Runella sp. SP2: one gene and its partner. The protein of the gene in region 1 interacts with the protein of each later gene in a pairwise test. Links are inferred from orthologs where the notes say so. Each region holds a gene or a part of one and is shown in the gene's direction. Other genes may lie near its edges.

Region 1 (3,585 bases):
CCAAGTTCGTCGATTTGCTCTGGAGCCACAAAAGGTTCATCACCTTGAATATTGATGATGTATAGCCCCCTCCCAGCCTCCCCCGATGGGGGAGGAGTTAATTGTTCCCCCATTGGGGGCCAGGGGGCTTGAATGGCTTCCCAGCACCGATCTGTGCCACTTGGGTGGTCGGGATGAGTCATAACAGCCTTACCACCAAAGGATTCTACGTGTTCCAAGATGCGAGCATCGTCGGTTGCGACGATTACGTCGGTGAGGCATTTTGCTTTTGAAGCTTGCTCATACACCCGTTGAATCATCGTTTTTCCTTTGATGTCGATGAGGGGTTTTCCTGGGTAGCGCGTTGAGCCATAACGCGCGGGTATAATTCCAATAATCATAATCAATAGTTTTTCGTCGCTAAATACACTAATTTTGCGGAAAATTCACAGTACAAACGATTATGACCGAATACAATCACCGCGAAATCGAAAAAAAATGGCAGAAGTTTTGGGAGGAAAACCAAACTTACAGGACTGAAATCGACCCAAGTAAGCCTAAGTATTATGTCCTCGACATGTTTCCGTATCCTTCGGGAGCGGGTCTGCACGTAGGGCACCCACTGGGCTACATTGCTTCTGACATTATTTCGCGATATAAAAGACTCAAAGGGTTCAATGTGTTGCACCCAATGGGTTTTGATAGCTTTGGATTGCCCGCCGAGCAGTACGCGATTCAAACGGGGCAACACCCAGCCATCACGACCGAGCAAAATATCAATACGTTCATTTCTCAGCTAAAAAATATTGGGTTTAGCTACGATTGGAGCCGTAAGATTCGTACTTCCGACCCTAATTATTACAAGTGGACGCAGTGGATTTTTATGCAGTTGTTTAACCACTACTACGACCGTACGGCCGACAAGGCATTGCCAATTAGCCATTTGGTGGAGCAATTTGCGCAAGGTGGTTCGGCAGCGGTGAATGCCGTTTGCGACGAGGACGTAACGGAATTTAGTGCGGAAGAGTGGAACGCCATGAGCGAAAAAGAACAGCAATTGGTGTTGTTGAAATACCGCTTTACGTTTCCCGAAGAATCGTTTGTGAACTGGTGCCCAGGCTTAGGAACGGTGCTTTCAAACGACGAAGTGAAAGACGGGGTATCGGAACGTGGTGGTTTTCCTGTGGAGCGTAAATTGATGAAACAGTGGGCGATGCGCATCACTGCCTATGCCGACCGTTTGTTAAATGGGCTAGATACAATCGACTGGCCTGAACCATTAAAAGAACAACAACGCAACTGGATTGGCCGCTCACAAGGGGCATCGGTAAAGTTTGCCGTTGAGGGTCAGGATAAATTGATTGAAGTATTTACGACTCGCGTCGATACTATTTACGGCGTTAGTTTCATGGTGTTAGCCCCTGAGCACGAATGGGCGACAGAACTAACAACCGTTGCCCAAAAAGCCGACGTAGAAGCTTACATCAAGTGGGCAGCCAGCCGCAGCGAAGTGGATCGTATGGCCGAAAAGAAAGTGTCAGGCGTGTTCACGGGAAGTTACTGTATCAATCCGTTCAGCGGTGAAAAAGTACCTATTTATTTGGCCGATTATGTTTTGGCTGGATACGGGACGGGTGCCGTCATGGGGGTTCCCTCGGGCGATCAGCGCGACTGGAACTTTGCAACGAATTTCGGTTTGCCCATTATCCCGATTTTGGATACCCAAAAAGACACTGACCAACAGGCCGATAATACCAAAGAAGGACACTACATCAACTCGGGTATCATCAACGGCATGACTTACCAAGAAGCGACTGACACACTTATCAAGTGGTTGGAAGAACGTAAATTGGGTAAGGGTAAGGTACAATACCGCTTGCGCAATGCCGTGTTTAGTCGCCAGCGTTATTGGGGCGAACCTGTACCTGCTTATTTCAAAGACGGTGTTCCTTACTTGATTGATGAGGCAGATTTGCCATTAGAATTGCCCAAAATTGACAAATACCTTCCCACCGAAACGGGAGAACCGCCACTAGGCCGCGCGGAAGGATGGAAATATAGCCCCCCTGCCCCCAATGGGGGAGTCAACTCAGAAGCCCCCATTGGGGGTTGGGGGCTGGAACTCAGCACCATGCCAGGTTGGGCGGGCTCGTCGTGGTATTGGTACCGCTACATGGATCCTCAAAACAACGAGGCATTTGCTTCTAAAGAGGCCATCGACTACTGGCAGCGCATCGACTTCTACTTGGGTGGCTCCGAACACGCTACGGGGCACTTGTTGTACAGCCGTTTTTGGAACAAGTTCTTGAAAGACTTGGGCTTGGTTCCTCACGAAGAATTTGCGGCGAAGTTGGTGAACCAAGGAATGATTCAGGGACGAAGTAATTTTGTGTATCGATTGAAGTCAAGTGATAACGCAAAACCCGTTTTTGTAAGCTTTGGCTTGAAAGACCAGTATGAGACAACCAAATTGCACGTTGATGTAAATATGGTAGAAAACGATGTTTTGGATACGGAAGCCTTCAAAAATTGGCGAGAAGATTTTGCCAATGCGGAGTTTATTTTGGAGGATGGCAAATACGTTTGCGGCTGGGAAGTAGAAAAAATGTCAAAATCGAAGTACAACGTCGTAAACCCTGACACGATTGTTGACAAATACGGTGCTGATACATTGCGGATGTACGAAATGTTTTTGGGGCCATTGACCGACGCCAAACCGTGGAATACCAACGGCATTAGCGGAACGTCGAACTTCTTGCGTAAATTTTGGCGCTTGTTCTTTGAAGACCAAACAGGTAAATCAAAATTGGTGGATGCCGAACCTACGGCCGACGAATTGAAGGTATTGCACCGCACCATCAAGCGCGTGGAGGAAGACATTGAGCGTTATTCGTTCAACACAGTTGTTTCTACGTTCATGATTGGGGTCAACGAATTGAGCGATTTGAAGTGCCACAAAAAAGCCATCTTGAAAGAAATGGTCATTTTGTTGTCGCCGTATGCGCCTCACATCACCGAAGAACTTTGGACGGCATTAGGCAACGAAGCAGGAACATTGACCACCGCTCCATTCCCTGTGTTTGAGCCTAAGTATTTGGTAGAAAGTTCGTTTGAGTATCCTATCCAAATCAATGGTAAAGTTCGCGCTAACCTCGCTTTCCCTGTCGATATGTCAAAAGAAGACATCGAACAAAGTGTATTGGCCAACGATACGGTTCAAAAATGGTTGGAAGGCAAAGCGCCTAAAAAAGTGGTAGTCGTTCCAAAACGGATTGTAAACGTCGTTTTGTAATCATATAAAACATCCCGAAAGTTTTAAACTTTGCTGTACGTCTTAAAGTTAAGTATTTATAGCGGCAAGAAGTTAAGTACTTTTGTTTTTTGATATACGCTCATACAAGCAACAACCGATGGGACAAGCGACCAATACAGCGATACGGCAGTCATTACTGGAGTTAAAAGCCTCAGGTAAAACACTAAAATATATTAGTGAACACTTAGGTGTTCCCTATGCTACCCTGCGAAACTTATGGCATAAACACCAAAAAACTCCCCAATCAAATTTACGAACAGCATATGAGAACTGTGGCAAAAAGCCGCCCAGTA
Region 2 (3,091 bases), 1.6 Mb from region 1 along the record:
CCTGCACGGTGCTAATCTTGCCTTACAAAAAGACCAGTTTCCCAAATTCCGTACTTTTATTGGAGCCACCCTTGGCTTGGGCATCTTGTTTGTCATTTTACAATTTTTGGGTTGGGTTCAGCTTATTCAGGCGGGCATTTCAACCGTCAATAATCCTTCTGTTGGCTTTATTTACCTTCTTTCTGGTCTTCATATTCTACACATTGTCATCGGGGTTGCGGTGTTGGCGTGGGCGGTGTATCAATCCATCAAAAACCACAGCTACGTGGACGCTTTTGTCTTTAGTGTCAACCCTCCCAATCAGCTTAAAATAAAACTCATCACCATTTATTGGCACTTTGTTGATGTGCTTTGGTTGTACGTATTCGGCTTTTTGTTGTACCACCACGGATGGTAAGAAGGTAGGCTTTTTGGTTTAGATTCTCTAACTTCGCGGCCTATCCTATTGCAAACATTCTCATAGCCATGTCTGTAGCCGACCGCATTAACGAACTGACCGAACGTCTCAATTTTTACAACCATCGGTATTACCAAGATAGCGTTTCTGAAATCAGCGATTACGAGTTTGACCAACTTCTGGAAGAGCTTGCTTCGCTCGAAAATCAATACCCCGACCTCAAACGCCCCGATTCTCCCACCCAACGCGTAGGAGGGACTATTACCAAAAATTTTGTAACCGTCGAGCACCGTTACCCTATGCTTTCGTTGGGAAATACCTACAACGAGCAAGACCTCCGTGACTTTGACGAACGGGTAAGAAAAGGGCTCAATGGCGCTGATTTTGAATACGTTTGCGAATTAAAATTTGACGGAATTTCGCTCAGTATGACATACGAGAATGGTGTATTAGTACGAGGTGTAACTCGGGGCGACGGCGTTCGAGGCGATGACATCACGGCCAACGTCCGAACCATCAAAACAATGCCGTTGAAAGTACAAGAGTCGAAATCCAACTTTGCCCTTCGCCCCTTGCCCCCTGCGTTTGAAGTCCGTGGGGAAGGTTTTATGCCTATTTCGTCCTTTGAAAAACTCAACAAAGAACTCGAAGAGGCCGACGAACAAACCTACGCCAACCCACGCAATGCGGCGTCGGGCGCGTTTAAACTTCAAGATTCTGCGGAGTCAGCACGACGTGGATTGGACTGTTACGTATATTATTTTTTGAGCGACGAAGAGGTGTTCGAAACCCATTCCGAGAGCCTCGAAGCCCTCAAAGCGTGGGGCTTCAACGTGTCGCCTTCGTGGGAAAAATGCGCTACCATCGACGACGTTCTGGCTTACATTCACCAGTGGGAACAAAAGCGTCATACGCTTCCTTTGGCGACGGACGGGATTGTTATCAAAGTAAATTCGCTCGCCCAACAACGTGAATTAGGCTTTACGGCCAAAAGTCCGCGCTGGGCGATTGCCTACAAATACAAAGCAGAAAACAAGCCAGGTGTTTTGCGTTCAGTTTCGTACCAAGTCGGGCGAACTGGGGCTTTGACGCCCGTGGCCAACTTAGACAACCTCAACGAAGACGGCAAGGGTCTTTGGTTATCGGGCACCCGCGTGAAACGTGCTTCCTTGCACAATGCCAACGAAATCGAACGCCTTGGCCTCATGCTCAACGATGTGGTTTTTGTGGAAAAAGGCGGTGAAATCATCCCAAAAATTACGGGCGTGGACACCGCAGCACGAGCCTCCCGCTCGCTCACGCCCATCCAATACCCGACGCACTGTCCCGAATGCGCTACACCGCTCATTCGCAAGGAAGGCGAAGCCAACCACTATTGCCCCAACGACCGCGGTTGCCCTCCCCAAATCCGTGGTAAAATCGAGCATTTTATTCACCGTAAAGCCATGAATTTGGACAGTTTGGGCGAAGGAAAAATTGAGTTATTGTTCGACAAAGGACTCCTTCAAACCCCCGCCGATTTGTACGACCTTACCTACGAAAAGCTGTTTGGTTTGGAAAAAGTCATCACCGACGAAGAAACGGGAAAAACCAAGCGAATTGGGTTCAAGGAAAAGACGGTTGAAAATATTTTGAAGGGGATTGAACAATCAAAACAAGTTTCGTTCAAGCAAGTTTTGTTTGCCATCGGAATTCGTTTTGTTGGTGCTACGGTGGCCGAAAAATTGGCTGCGTATTTCAAAAACATCGACGCGCTGATGAATGCTGATTTGGAAGCACTGCGTAACGTCCCCGAAATCGGTGAAAAAATTGCCCAAAGTTTGATAGAATACTTTGCCGACGACCAAAACCGTGCTTACATTGAGCGTCTCCGTGCCGCAGGTCTCAAGATGGAAACCGACGACCTTCCTGTCGTAATGGAATCAAACACCCTCGAAGGGAAAACGTTCTTATATTCAGGCACGTTTGCCAGCATGAGCCGCGAACAACTTGAAAATAAAATTGAGGCCAACGGCGGAAAACTTGTTAGCGGGGTTTCGGGAAAACTTAACTTCTTGATTGTGGGTGAAAAAGCGGGAGCTTCCAAACTCGACAAAGCCACGAAATTAGGCGTCAAAATGATTTCTGAAACGGAGTTTTTGGAAATGTTGGGCGAGTAACGGTGGGTTATTTCTATATTTGTACAAAAACAAAGCACATGTCCACTATTCAATTAGACACTAGCAGCGATAAGTACTTAATCACTCTTGACAAATCTATGTTTGATAAAGAGTGGTTACTACGTTTGATGGAAAAACTACGAACAGAGGAACTAGCTCATCAACTCGATTTTGACCAATCGGTTGAAGAAATAGGTGAAACTATCAAAAGTGATTGGTGGAGTAAAAACAAGGAGCGTTTTATTAATGAGTAAAATTGCAGTTGTAATCGACACTAACATTGTATTCAAAGCACTGCGTTTGAAACATTCAATTATAAGAGAAGTTCTTTCTCAAGAACAATACAGATTTTACGCTCCAAAGTTTTTAATTGTAGAAATTTTCAAACACAAAGAAAAAATTTTAAAGAATAATGCTCAATTAGAAGATGAATTCTACGAGTATTTGAATCTTCTTCTACAGAAAATCACCTTCATCAATGAAGATTTTATTTCGATTGGAAGTTTCGTAGAAGCTTATCGGCTATGCAAACTTA

The links. Proteins that work in one complex are often made in the same cells at the same time.
Region 2: the proteins of leuS (region 1) and ligA interact in binary tests that used the Escherichia coli proteins (3 or more experiments, as listed by UniProt). The link is inferred for Runella sp. SP2 from one-to-one orthologs.

Annotation. Positions count from the first base shown.
Region 1 is NZ_CP031030.1:2,692,702-2,696,286, reverse strand. What follows is about bases 53-3,471. They hold leuS (leucine--tRNA ligase), read left to right. Parts: upstream 53-442; coding sequence 443-3,271; downstream 3,272-3,471. Other genes in these bases: DTQ70_RS30675 (hypothetical protein), read left to right, coding at 3,390-3,471; kdsB (3-deoxy-manno-octulosonate cytidylyltransferase), read right to left, coding at 53-380. Outside these bases: more of kdsB, read right to left, coding at 1-52; more of DTQ70_RS30675, read left to right, coding at 3,472-3,585.
Region 2 is NZ_CP031030.1:1,107,196-1,110,286, reverse strand. The notes cover bases 86-3,010. They hold ligA (NAD-dependent DNA ligase LigA), read left to right. Parts: upstream 86-465; coding sequence 466-2,556; downstream 2,557-3,010. Other genes in these bases: DTQ70_RS04670 (PIN domain-containing protein), read left to right, coding at 2,803-3,010; DTQ70_RS04675 (hypothetical protein), read left to right, coding at 2,595-2,810; DTQ70_RS04685 (cytochrome c oxidase subunit 3), read left to right, coding at 86-397. Also shown: more of DTQ70_RS04685, read left to right, coding at 1-85; more of DTQ70_RS04670, read left to right, coding at 3,011-3,091. UniProt on the Escherichia coli protein: DNA ligase that catalyzes the formation of phosphodiester linkages between 5'-phosphoryl and 3'-hydroxyl groups in double-stranded DNA using NAD as a coenzyme and as the energy source for the reaction.